2 regions of the Tepidimonas fonticaldi genome follow, and region 2 is predicted to be linked to the other one. Evidence: predicted binding sites of a transcription regulator. Region 2 holds the regulator's gene; the other holds the start of a gene.
What was found. The regulator NrdR, encoded in region 2, represses ribonucleotide reductase genes. The targets are predictions, from matches to a motif close to CACNANATNTNGTG.
Positions count from the first base shown of each region.

Region 1: A9O67_RS06175 (ribonucleoside-diphosphate reductase subunit alpha) is a predicted target of NrdR. The motif match lies at 3,813-3,826, and genes of this name have one in related genera.

Region 1 covers NZ_LZDH01000056.1:80,976-86,648, forward strand. The annotation lists gene A9O67_RS06170 (ribonucleotide-diphosphate reductase subunit beta) at 1-746, opposite strand, end outside; gene A9O67_RS06175 (ribonucleoside-diphosphate reductase subunit alpha) at 890-3,769, opposite strand; gene ampD (1,6-anhydro-N-acetylmuramyl-L-alanine amidase AmpD) at 3,905-4,537, opposite strand; gene gspF (type II secretion system inner membrane protein GspF) at 4,540-5,673, opposite strand, start outside.
Region 2 covers NZ_LZDH01000065.1:337,702-343,374, forward strand. The annotation lists gene A9O67_RS11845 (lytic transglycosylase domain-containing protein) at 1-435, shown strand, start outside; gene glyA (serine hydroxymethyltransferase) at 631-1,875, shown strand; gene nrdR (transcriptional regulator NrdR) at 1,880-2,329, shown strand; gene A9O67_RS11860 (sensor histidine kinase) at 2,298-3,329, opposite strand; gene A9O67_RS11865 (riboflavin synthase) at 3,480-4,115, shown strand; gene ribBA (bifunctional 3,4-dihydroxy-2-butanone-4-phosphate synthase/GTP cyclohydrolase II) at 4,180-5,334, shown strand; gene ribH (6,7-dimethyl-8-ribityllumazine synthase) at 5,331-5,673, shown strand, end outside.

The DNA of each region.
Region 1 (5,673 bases), on a different contig from region 2:
GTCTGGTCCGCCTCGGGCGTGCCGGTCTTGAAGGCCGGGTCCATGATCGTGTCGATGAAGGGGATCAGGAACTCGTCCTTGTCGCGGATCGATGGGATCTCGTGGTAGGCGTTGAAGATCTCGCCTTCGTCCAGCCCCAGCGACTCGACGATGTACTGGTAGGCGTGGGTGTGGATGGCTTCCTCAAAGGCCTGGCGCAGCAGGAACTGGCGGCACTCCGGCGCCGTGATGTGGCGGTAGGTGCCCAGGGTGATGTTGTTGGCGGCCAGCGAGTCGGCGGTGACGAAGAAGCCCAGGTTGCGCTTGACGATGCGGCGCTCGTCCTCGGTCAGGCCGTTGGGGTCTTTCCAGAGCGCGATGTCGCGCGACATGTTGATTTCCTGCGGCATCCAGTGGTTGGCGCAGGTGGCGAGGTATTTCTCCCACGCCCATTTGTACTTGAAGGGGACGAGCTGGTTGACGTCCGTCTGGCCGTTGATGATGCGCTTGTCCGCGACGTTGACGCGGCGAAAGCTCGCCGCCTGCGCGCGCACCGACTGGCCGGCGGGCGCGCTGGCGGCGGCCGGGGTGGCATCCGGCGTGGCGCTCACCGGAGAGACATAGTCGAAGCCCGCGACGGGGGCGTTGGGCGTGGCGCCGAAGAGGGAGCCGGTCCCCACGGCCGGTTGCAGCGCAGGCGCAGCCTCGGGCGTGCGGCGTGCCGTTTGGGGGGCAACGGTGGGCGTTTGGTCTTCCCAGGTCAGCATGTTGGTGTCCGATTCGTGAAATTATTGAAAGGCATCGACGAAATGACAAGCGTTTGGCCCTGTGCCGGGGGCGCCGGTGGCCGCTGGCGGGGCGGGCTGTTGCGTGAGGGCATCAGCCCGGCCGGCGCCGGCGGCGAGGGCCGTCATTGACAGGCTTCGCAACCCGGGTCGTCGATGGCGCAGAACTTGATGTCGGTGGCGGGCTCGACCGCCCCCGGCGCCGCGGCGGCGGGGGCGCTGCCGGCGGTGGGCACGGCGTTGAGCGCGCCGCTGCGCACGGTGGACTTTTCGGCGTGGGTGGCGCCGGTGGTGCGCAGGTAGTAGGTGGTCTTCAGGCCGCGGATCCAGGCCAGCTTGTAGGTCTCGTCCAGCTTCTTGCCCGAGGCACCGGCCATGTAGATGTTGAGGCTTTGCGCCTGGTCGATCCACTTCTGGCGCCGCGCGGCGGCTTCCACCAGCCACACCGGCTCGATCTCGAACGCGGTGCGGTAGAGCTCCTTGAGGTCCTGCGGGACGCGGTCGATCGGCCACAGCGAGCCGTCGAAGTGCTTGAGGTCCATGATCATGACCTCGTCCCACAGCCCCAGGCGCTTGAGGTCCTTGACCAGATAGCTGTTGATGACGGTGAACTCGCCCGACAGGTTGGACTTGACCGACAGGTTGCCGAAGCACGGCTCGATGGACGCATCCACCCCGATGATGTTGGAGATGGTGGCGGTCGGCGCGATGGCGATGCAGTTGGAGTTGCGCATGCCGTCGCGGGCGATCTTGGCGCGCAGCGCGTCCCAGTCCAGCGTGCTGGAGCGATCGACCTCCAGGTAGCCGCCGCGCTGCTGCGCCAGCAGGTCCAGCGTGTCCAGCGGCAGGATGCCGCGGTCCCACAGCGAGCCTTTGAAGGTGGAATAGCGGCCGCGCTCCACCGCCAGATCGCTGCTGGCCCAGTAGGCGTAGTAGCAGATGGCCTCCATCGAGCGGTCGGCGAATTCCACCGCCTCGGGCGAGGCATACGGGATGCGCAGTTCGTACAGCGCGTCCTGGAAGCCCATCAACCCCAGGCCCACCGGGCGGTGGCGCAGGTTGGAGTGGCGCGCCTTCTTGACGGCGTAGTAGTTGATGTCGATCACGTTGTCCAGCATGCGCATGGCCACCGTGATGGTGCGCTGGAGCTTGTCGTGGTCGAGTTCCTTGCCGTTGGGGCCGTCCTTGAGGTGCCGCGCCAGGTTGACCGAGCCGAGGTTGCAGACGGCGGTTTCGGTGTCGCTGGTGTTGAGCGTGATCTCGGTGCACAGGTTGGAGGAGTGCACGACGCCGACGTGCTGCTGCGGGCTGCGCACATTGCACGGATCCTTGAAGGTGATCCACGGGTGCCCGGTCTCGAACAGCATGGTCAGCATCTTGCGCCACAGGTCCACGGCGCGCACGGTCTTGCACGGCTGGATCTCGCCGCGCGCGGCCTTTGCCTCGTAGGCGAGGTAGGCCTCTTCGAACGCCTGGCCGACCTTGTCGTGCAGGTCCGGCACGCTGGACGGCGAAAACAGCGTCCAGTCGCCGTTTTCCATCACGCGCTTCATGAACAGGTCCGGGATCCAGTTGGCCGTGTTCATGTCGTGCGTGCGGCGGCGGTCGTCGCCGGTGTTTTTGCGCAGCTCCAGGAACTCCTCGATGTCCAGGTGCCAGGTCTCCAGATAGCAGCACACCGCGCCCTTGCGCTTGCCGCCCTGGTTGACCGCCACCGCCGTGTCGTTGACGACCTTCAGGAACGGCACCACGCCCTGGCTCTCGCCGTTGGTGCCCTTGATGTGGCTGCCCAGCGCGCGCACGCGCGTCCAGTCGTTGCCGAGCCCCCCGGCGAACTTGGACAGCAGGGCGTTTTCCTTGATCGACTCGTAGATGCCGTCCAGATCGTCGGGCACCGTGGTCAGGTAGCAGCTGGACAGCTGCGAGCGCAGCGTGCCGCTGTTGAACAGCGTGGGGGTGCTGCTCATGAAATCGAAGCTGGAGAGCACCTCGTAGAACTCGATGGCGCGCGCCTCGCGGTCGATCTCGTTGAGCGCCAGGCCCATGGCCACGCGCATGAAGAAGGCCTGCGGCAGCTCGATGCGCTGCTTGCGCACATGCAGGAAGTAGCGGTCGTACAGGGTCTGCAGCCCCAGGTAGTCGAACTGCAGGTCGCGCTCGGGTTTGAGCGCCGCGCCCAGGCGCGCGAGGTCGAAGGTCTGCAGCTCGGGGTTGAGCAGCTCGGCCTCCACCCCCTTTTTGATGAAGGCCGGGAAGTACTCGGCATAGCGCTCGCGCATCTGCGCGTGCGTGGTTTCTTCGCCCAGCACCTCTTTGTAGATGGTGTGCAGCAGCAGCCGCGCGGTGGCGTAGGTGTAGTCCGGGTCGGTTTCGATCTTGGTGCGCGCAGCCAGGATCGCGGCCTTGTGCACCTCCTCCATGGGCACGCCGTCGTACAGGTTGCGCAGCGTCTCGGCGACGATCGGCTCGGCCTTGACGTCGGCGCCCAGCCCCTCCACCGCGGAGTGGATCAGCGCCTGCAGGCGTTCGAGGTCGAGGGGGCGCCGCTCGCCGCCGTCGACCACGTGCAGCACGGGCTGGGCAGGTTGCGCCTGGGCTGCCTTGGCGGCGCGTTCCTGCGCGCGGCGTTCGCGGTAGAGCACATAGGCGCGCGCGACCTCGTGGTGGCCGCCGCGCATCAGGCCCAGTTCCACCTGGTCTTGCACATCTTCGATGTGGAAGGTGCCGCCGCCGGGGCGCGAGCGCACCAGAGCACGCACGACCGCCTGGGTCAGTTGGTCCACCGTTTCGCGCACGCTGGCCGATGCGGCACCCTGCGGGCCATGGACGGCCAGAAAGGCCTTCATCATGGCGACGGCGATTTTGTTGGGCTCGAACGGGACCACCGCGCCGTTGCGGCGGATGATCTGGTAGTGCGCCAGCGTGGCACTGCTGGTGGCGCGTGCCGGCTCGGCGACGGCCATCGGGTGGGCGGCGGACGAGGGGGAGGTGAGGGTGGTCTGCATGGATCCTCGCGGAAGATCAAGGCTGTGGATGCTGGCGTGCAAACACTAGATGTAGTGTTTGACGTCAGCCGAAAACACTATCCGTAGTGTACCGACGCAGACCCCGGGGGCAAGGGGGCGGCCCCAAAAAAAAATTTATCCCCCGGCCCGATCCATATCCCCGGGTCTTTCCGGGGTGGAGGGCCGGCCGGGCGCGTCGCTGGCGAACCACGCCGCCGGCCAGCCGGTCAGGCGGATCAGCCGCGCCCAGTCGAAGCCGGGGCCCGGATCGCGCTTGCGCCCGGGGGCGACGTGCTCGTGCCCGGCCACCGCGCGCAGCGCCGGCAGGCGCTCGCGCAGCGCCGCCAGCAGCGCCGCCAGCGCCGTGTACTGCGCGTCGGTGAAGGTGTCGCCCTCCAGCCCCTCCAGCTCGACGCCGACCGAGAAGTCGTTGCAATGGTCGTGCCCCTGCCACGACGAGCGGCCGGCGTGCCAGGCGCGGCGGTCCAGCGCGACGAACTGCACGCACTCGCCGTCGCGGCGGATCAGAAAGTGGGCCGAGACCTCCAGCCCGCGGATGCTTTGAAAGTAGGGGTGCGCGTCCCAGTCCAGCGTGTTGGTGAACAGCCGCTCGATCCACGGGCCGCCATACTCGCCCGGCGGCAGGCTGATGCTGTGCAGCACGACGAGCCACGGCTGCACGCCCGGCGGGCGCGGGCCGTGGTTCGGCGACGGCACGCGGCGCGCGCCGGGCAGCCAGCCGTCGTCGGGGGTGGGCAGCGGATCCATGGTCAGCGCACCAGCTGGTTGAGCTGGATGATCGGCAGCATCACCGCCAGCACGATCAGCAGCACCACGCCGCCCATGGCGATGATCAGCAGCGGCTCCAGCCACGTGGTCAGCCGCAGCAAGCGGCGCTGGGCGTCGTCGGCCAGCTGCTGCGCGGCGCGCTGCAGCATGGAGCCGAGCTGGCCGGTCTGCTCGCCCAGCCGCGCAAACGTCACCAGCAGGCCCGCGAGCGCCGGGCGGGTGGCCAGCGCCGCGGCCAGCGGCGCGCCTTCGCGCACCAGCGCCAGGGCCTCGTGCACGTCGCGCTGCAGCGCGGTGTTGCGCAGCGTGTCGGCCGCGGTGGCCAGCGCCCGCAGCAGCGGCACGCCGGCCTGCACCAGCAGCGCCAGTGTCGCGGCCAGACGCGCCACGTCGAGCTGGCGCGCCAGCCGCCCCAGCAGCGGCAGGCGCAGCCAGGCACGATCCAGCGCCAGCCGCGCCGCCGGGCGCCGGCGGGCCAGCCGCCAGGCCGCCACCCCGGCGGCCAGCAGCGGCAGCAGCGTCCAGCCCCAGCCGCGCAGCCAGGCGCTCGCCTGCAGCACCAGCAGCGTCAGCGTCGGCAGCGCGCGCTTGCCGCTGGCGAACGCCTGCGCCACCTGCGGCACGACGTAGGTCATCAGAAACACGACGATGGCCAGCGCGAAGGCGGTGACGATGGCCGGGTACAGCAGCGCCGACAGGATGCGCTGGCGCAGCGCCTCGGCGGCCTCGCGTTCGTCGGCCAGCCGCTGCAGCACGGTGCCGAGGCGCCCGCTGGCTTCGCCGGCGGCCACCACCGCGCGGTACGGCGCGTCGAACACGCGCGGATGGCGCGCAAGCGCCGCCGCAAGCGTGCTGCCGGCGTTGACCTCGGCGCGCAGCTCGGTGACGAGCGCCTGCTGCGTGGCATCGTCGGCCTCCCGCGCGAGTTCGGCCAGCGCCCGCTCCAGCGGCAGGCCGCTGTCGAGCAGCGCGGCCAGCTGCCGCGTCCACGTCGCCAGCCGCGCAGCCGGCCAGCGGCGCGCGCCGCCGCGGGCCGCGGCCGCCTCGTCGAGCGCCGTCACCTGCAGCGGCACCAACCCCTGCGCGCGCAGCTGCGCACGCGCGGCTCGCGCGTG
Region 2 (5,673 bases):
TTCAACCCGTTTGCGGCCAGCCCCGTGGGCGCGCATGGCCTGATGCAGGTGGACACCCGTGTGCATGCCGACAAGTTCGAAGGCTTTGGCGGCACGCTGGCGGCTTTCGACCCTTTGAGCAACCTGCGCGTGGGCGCCGAGATCCTGCAAGACGCCGTGCGGCGTGCCGGCTCGGTCCCGGGCGGTCTGCGCCTGTACGTCGGCGCCGTCACCCACGACGGTCGCGACTACATCGTCAAGGTGCTGTCCGAGTACGAGCGACTCAAGCGCGTCTCGGGCGGGCAGCAGGTGGGTTTTCAGGCCACCATGCCGCTGCCGGCATCGATCGGCCCAGCGACCCCGGTGCTGCCGGGCGAGCCCGCCAGCGCCCCGCAGATCGAGGCGGACGCCGCCCCGCGCGCGACGGACACGCCGGTGGCCGCCCGGGCGTCCTGATAAAATCGCAGCGCGCGCGACTGGCGATAGGCCGCGGGGCCGGCTGTGGCCCCGGCACGATGCAATGGCCGACGTGGACCACCACGGGGGAGCGCGCAGCACACCGTCACCTGCGGTTTGCCGCCTCGCCGTTCGCCTGGGCAGCCCGTGAGGCGTGACCACCGCCGCGGGTCCACCGACCACGTCAGGACTGCCATGTTCAGCCGCCAGACCCTCATCGAACAGACCGACCCCGAGCTGTGGGCCGCCATCCAGGCCGAAAACGCCCGCCAGGAAGCCCACATCGAGCTGATCGCCAGCGAAAACTACGCCTCGCCGGCGGTGATGGCCGCGCAGGGCACGCAGCTGACCAACAAGTACGCCGAGGGCTACCCGGGCAAGCGCTACTACGGCGGCTGCGAGCACGTGGACGTGGCCGAGCAGCTGGCCATCGACCGCGTCAAGCAGTTGTTCGGCGCCGAGGCCGCCAACGTGCAGCCGCACTGCGGCGCCAGCGCCAACGAGGCGGTGTTCCTCGCGTTCTTGAAGCCGGGCGACACCATCATGGGCATGAGCCTGGCCGAGGGCGGGCACCTGACGCACGGCATGGCGCTGAACATGTCGGGCAAGTGGTTCAACGTCGTCTCCTACGGCCTGAACGACCGCGAGGAGATCGACTACGACGCGATGGAGGCCAAGGCGCGCGAGCACCGGCCCCGGCTGATCATCGCCGGGGCCAGCGCCTACAGCCTGCGCATCGACTTCGAGCGCTTTGCCCGTGTGGCGCGCGAGATCGGCGCCATCTTCATGGTCGACATGGCGCACTACGCCGGCCTGATCGCCGCCGGCGTGTATCCGAACCCGGTGCCGCATGCGGACGTGGTCACCTCCACCACGCACAAGAGCCTGCGCGGCCCGCGCGGCGGCATCATCCTGATGAAGGCCGCGCACGAGAAGGCGATCAACAGCGCCGTCTTCCCCGGCCTGCAGGGCGGCCCGCTGATGCACGTGATCGCCGCCAAGGCGGTGGCGTTCCAGGAAGCGCTCAGCCCCGGGTTCAAGGCGTACCAGCAGCAGGTGATCAAGAACGCCCAGACGATGGCCGAGACGCTGCAGCAGCGCGGCTTGCGCATCGTCAGCGGCCGCACCGAAAGCCACGTGATGCTGGTGGATCTGCGCGCCAAGGGCATCACCGGCAAGGAAGCCGAGGCGGTGCTCGGCCAGGCGCACATCACGGTCAACAAGAACGCCATCCCGAACGACCCGGAAAAGCCGATGGTCACGAGCGGCATCCGCCTGGGCACGCCGGCGATGACCACGCGCGGCTTCACCGAGGCCGAGGCGCGCCAGACCGCGCACCTGATCGCCGACGTGCTGGACGATCCGCGCAACCCGGCCACCGTCGAGCGCGTGCGCGCGCAGGTGGCGGAGCTGACGCGGCGCTTCCCCGTCTACGGGTGACGCGATGAAGTGCCCCTTCTGCGGACACGCCGACACCCAGGTGGTGGAGACGCGCGAGTCCGACGACGGGGTGTTCGTGCGCCGGCGCCGCCGCTGCGGCGTGTGCGACCGGCGCTTCACCACCTACGAGCGCGCCGAGGTGACGTTTCCGCAGGTGGTCAAGAAGGACGGCCGCCGGGTCGATTACGACGCGGCCAAGCTGCGCGCCAGCCTGGCGCTGGCGCTGCGCAAGCGGCCGGTCAGTACCGAGCGGCTCGACGCCGCCATCGCCCGCATCGAGGAGCGGCTGCTGGCCGAGGGCGCGCGCGAGGTGCCCTCGCAGCGCCTGGGCGAATGGGTGATGCAGGAGCTGCGCGAGCTCGACCAGGTGGCCTACGTGCGCTTCGCCAGCGTCTACCGCAGCTTCGAGGACGTGGACGCGTTCAGGTCGCTGATCGACGAGGTGCGGGGCTGACCCCCACTTCGGCGCCGGCGCGGATCGGCAAGCGCACCTGGGCGACGAACTCGCCCTCCGACTCGTACACGCGCAAACGCGCCTGCGTGTCGTAGTGCAGCTCGAGCCGCTCGCGCAGGTTGGCCAGTGCCAGGCCGTGCCCGTGGGTCACGGCATCCACGGGCGGCAGCGGATTGCGCACGAACAGCACCAAGTGGTCGTCGTCGCGGAACGCCTCCACCGTGACACACGCCCCCTCCAGGCGCGGCTCCACCCCGTGGCGAACGGCGTTTTCCACCAGCGGCTGCAGGGTGAGCGGCGGCAGCAGTGCATCCGCCGGCGCCGTGTCCACATGCCACGCCACGCGCAGCCGCTCGCCCAGGCGCACCTGCTCCACCGCCAGATAGGCCTGCGCCAGGGCCAGCTCCTCGCGCCAGGGCACCAGCGTGCGCGGCTCGGCCAGCAGGGCGCGGTAGAGTTCCGCCAGATCTTCCAACATGGCTTCGGCGCGCGCCGGGTCGCGGCGGATCAGCGCCAACACGCCATTGAGGCTGTTGAACAGGAAGTGCGGCCGCATGCGCGATTGCAGCGCCTGCAGCCGCGCCTCGGACAAGGCGGGGGACAGGCGGTGGTGGCGCCAGTCGAAGTAGCCCGCAATGCCGCCCCACACGGCCAGCGTGGCCACGACGACGGTGGGCGGCGTGGGCACCGCCAGCCCCCAGCCCTGCAGCAGGGCGCGCCAGGCCAGCGCCACCAACACCGCGACCAGCGCCGTGATCAGCAGCGCCCGCCAGGGGGGGCAACGCCGCAACCACGGCGACAGCAGCGCCAGCGCGGCGGCCACCGACAGCAGCGTCGGCTCGAACAGTGCGCCGGCGGTCAGCCAGCCCTGGAGGGTGGCGTCGGCGGGCGAGGCCTCCAGCACCCACCACAGGGCGCGCAACCCCTCGGCCAGCAGCAGCAGGCGCCATTGAACCCCGAGGTTGCGGAAGTCGGGGATGACAAACCGCGCGGCGGCCATACGATGGGGGATGGATTCCGGGGTCGGCAACGGGAAAGGGTCAGCGGGCCGGGCCATGGCGGCGGCACGCCATTCCGGCCCAGTCGATCCAATGGTAGCGCCCGCCACCGGCGCCGACCACCCCCTGACGAAACTGCGACAATCCCGGACATGTTCACCGGCATCATCACCCGCGTCGGGCGCATCGAGCGGCACCAGCCCCTCGGCACCGGCGCCGACCATGGCCTGCGGCTGCACGTGGCGGCCGGGGCCGACTATCTGGCCGATGTGGCGCTGGGCGACAGCATCGCCATCAACGGCGCCTGCATGACCGTCACGTCGCTGGACCCGGCGCAGGGGGGCTTCACCGTGGACGTGTCGGCCGAATCGCTCGCCCGCACCACGGGGCTGGACCGCCCCGGCCCGGTCAATCTGGAAAAGGCCATGCGCCCGGCCGACCGGCTGGGCGGGCACATCGTCAGCGGGCACGTCGATGGCGTGGGCACGGTGACCCGGCTGGCCGCCGTGGGCGAGTCCTGGAACCTGTGCGTGCTGGCGCCGCCCGCCCTGGCCAAATATCTGGCTTACAAGGGGTCGATCACCGTCAACGGGGTCAGCCTGACGGTCAACCACGTCACGGACCGGGCGGATGGCTGCGAGGTCAGCATCAACCTGATCCCGCACACCATGCAGCACACGGCGCTGGGCACATTGACGGTCGGTGCGCGGGTCAATCTGGAGGTGGATATGATTGCGCGCTATGTCGAGCGGATGCTGTCGCTCGCCGCGGTGCCACCGACCGCCTGACGGCGCCCGCGCGTCACCTGCCCACTCCGCGGCCCGCCGCGCCGCCTCCCCGCCAACCCCCACCATGAGCACTGACCCCAGCGCCACCGATGCGGTGGCCCCCATCGCCTCCGTGGAAGAGATCGTGGCCGAGCTGCGCGCCGGCCGGCTGGTCATCCTGGTCGATGAGGAGGACCGCGAAAACGAGGGCGACCTCGTCCTGGCCGCCGACCATGTGACCCCGGAGGCGATCAACTTCATGGCCAAGTACGGCCGCGGCCTGATCTGCCTGACCTTGACGCGCGAGCGCTGCGAGCAACTGCGCCTGCCGCCGATGGTGCCGCGCAACGGCACCAAAATGGGCACGGCCTTCACCGTGTCGATCGAGGCGGCCGAGGGCGTGACCACGGGCATCTCGGCCGCCGACCGGGCCCACACCATCCGCGTCGCCGTCGCGGCCGGCGCCCGCCCGGACGATCTGGTACAGCCGGGCCATGTGTTCCCGCTGCAGGCGGTGGACGGCGGCGTGCTGATGCGCGCGGGCCACACCGAGGCGGGCTGCGACCTTGCGGCCATGGCGGGCTGCACGCCGGCCGCCGTGATCTGCGAGATCATGAACGACGACGGCACCATGGCCCGGCTGCCGGATTTGCAGCGCTTCGCCGCACAGCATGGCCTGAAGATCGGCACCATCGCCGATCTGATCGAACACCGCAGCCGCACCGAAAGCCTGGTGCGGCGCGTCAGCAGCCGGCCGCTGGCCACCGCCTTCGGCGAATTCACCGCCCACGCCTACCGCGACCAGACCAGCGGTGGGGTGCATCTGGCGCTGATCAAGGGCCAGTGGGGCCCCGACGAGGCGGTGCCCGTGCGCGTGCACGAGCCGCTGTCGGTGCTGGACGCGCTGGAGACCGGCCGCCGCATGCACTCCTGGAGCCTGGAGGCCAGCCTGCGCCATCTGCAGCAGGCCGGCCGCGGGGTGGCGGTGCTGCTCAACTGCGGCGAATCGGCGGATCAGTTGCTGGCCCAGTTCGAGGGCACGGCCCGCTCGGCCCAGGCGCCGGAGCGTGGGCGCATGGACCTGCGCACCTATGGCGTGGGCGCCCAGATCCTGCGCGACTGCGGCATCCACCGCATGCAGCTGCTCGGTCACCCCCGCCGCATGCCCAGCATGACGGGCTATGGGCTGGAGGTGGTGGGCTTTCTGCACCCCCCAACCACGGAAGGAACCCCGACATGATGGGAGCCCACAAGGGCGACGGCCCGGCGCTGGACGGCCGCGGCCTGCGCATCGGCATCGTGCAAGCGCGCTTCAACCAGGGCATCACGGACGCGCTGGCCGCCGCCTGCCGCGACGAGCTGCGGGCATTGGGCGTGGCCGAGGCCGACGTGGCGCTGGAGCAGGTGCCCGGCGCGCTGGAAGTGCCCCTGGCCCTGCAGGCCATGGCCGAGAGCGATCGCTTCGACGCGCTGGTGGCGCTGGGCTGCGTGATCCGCGGCGAGACCTACCACTTCGAGCTGGTGTGCAACGAGTCGGCCGCGGGCATCACGCGCGTGGCGCTGGACCACCACATCCCGA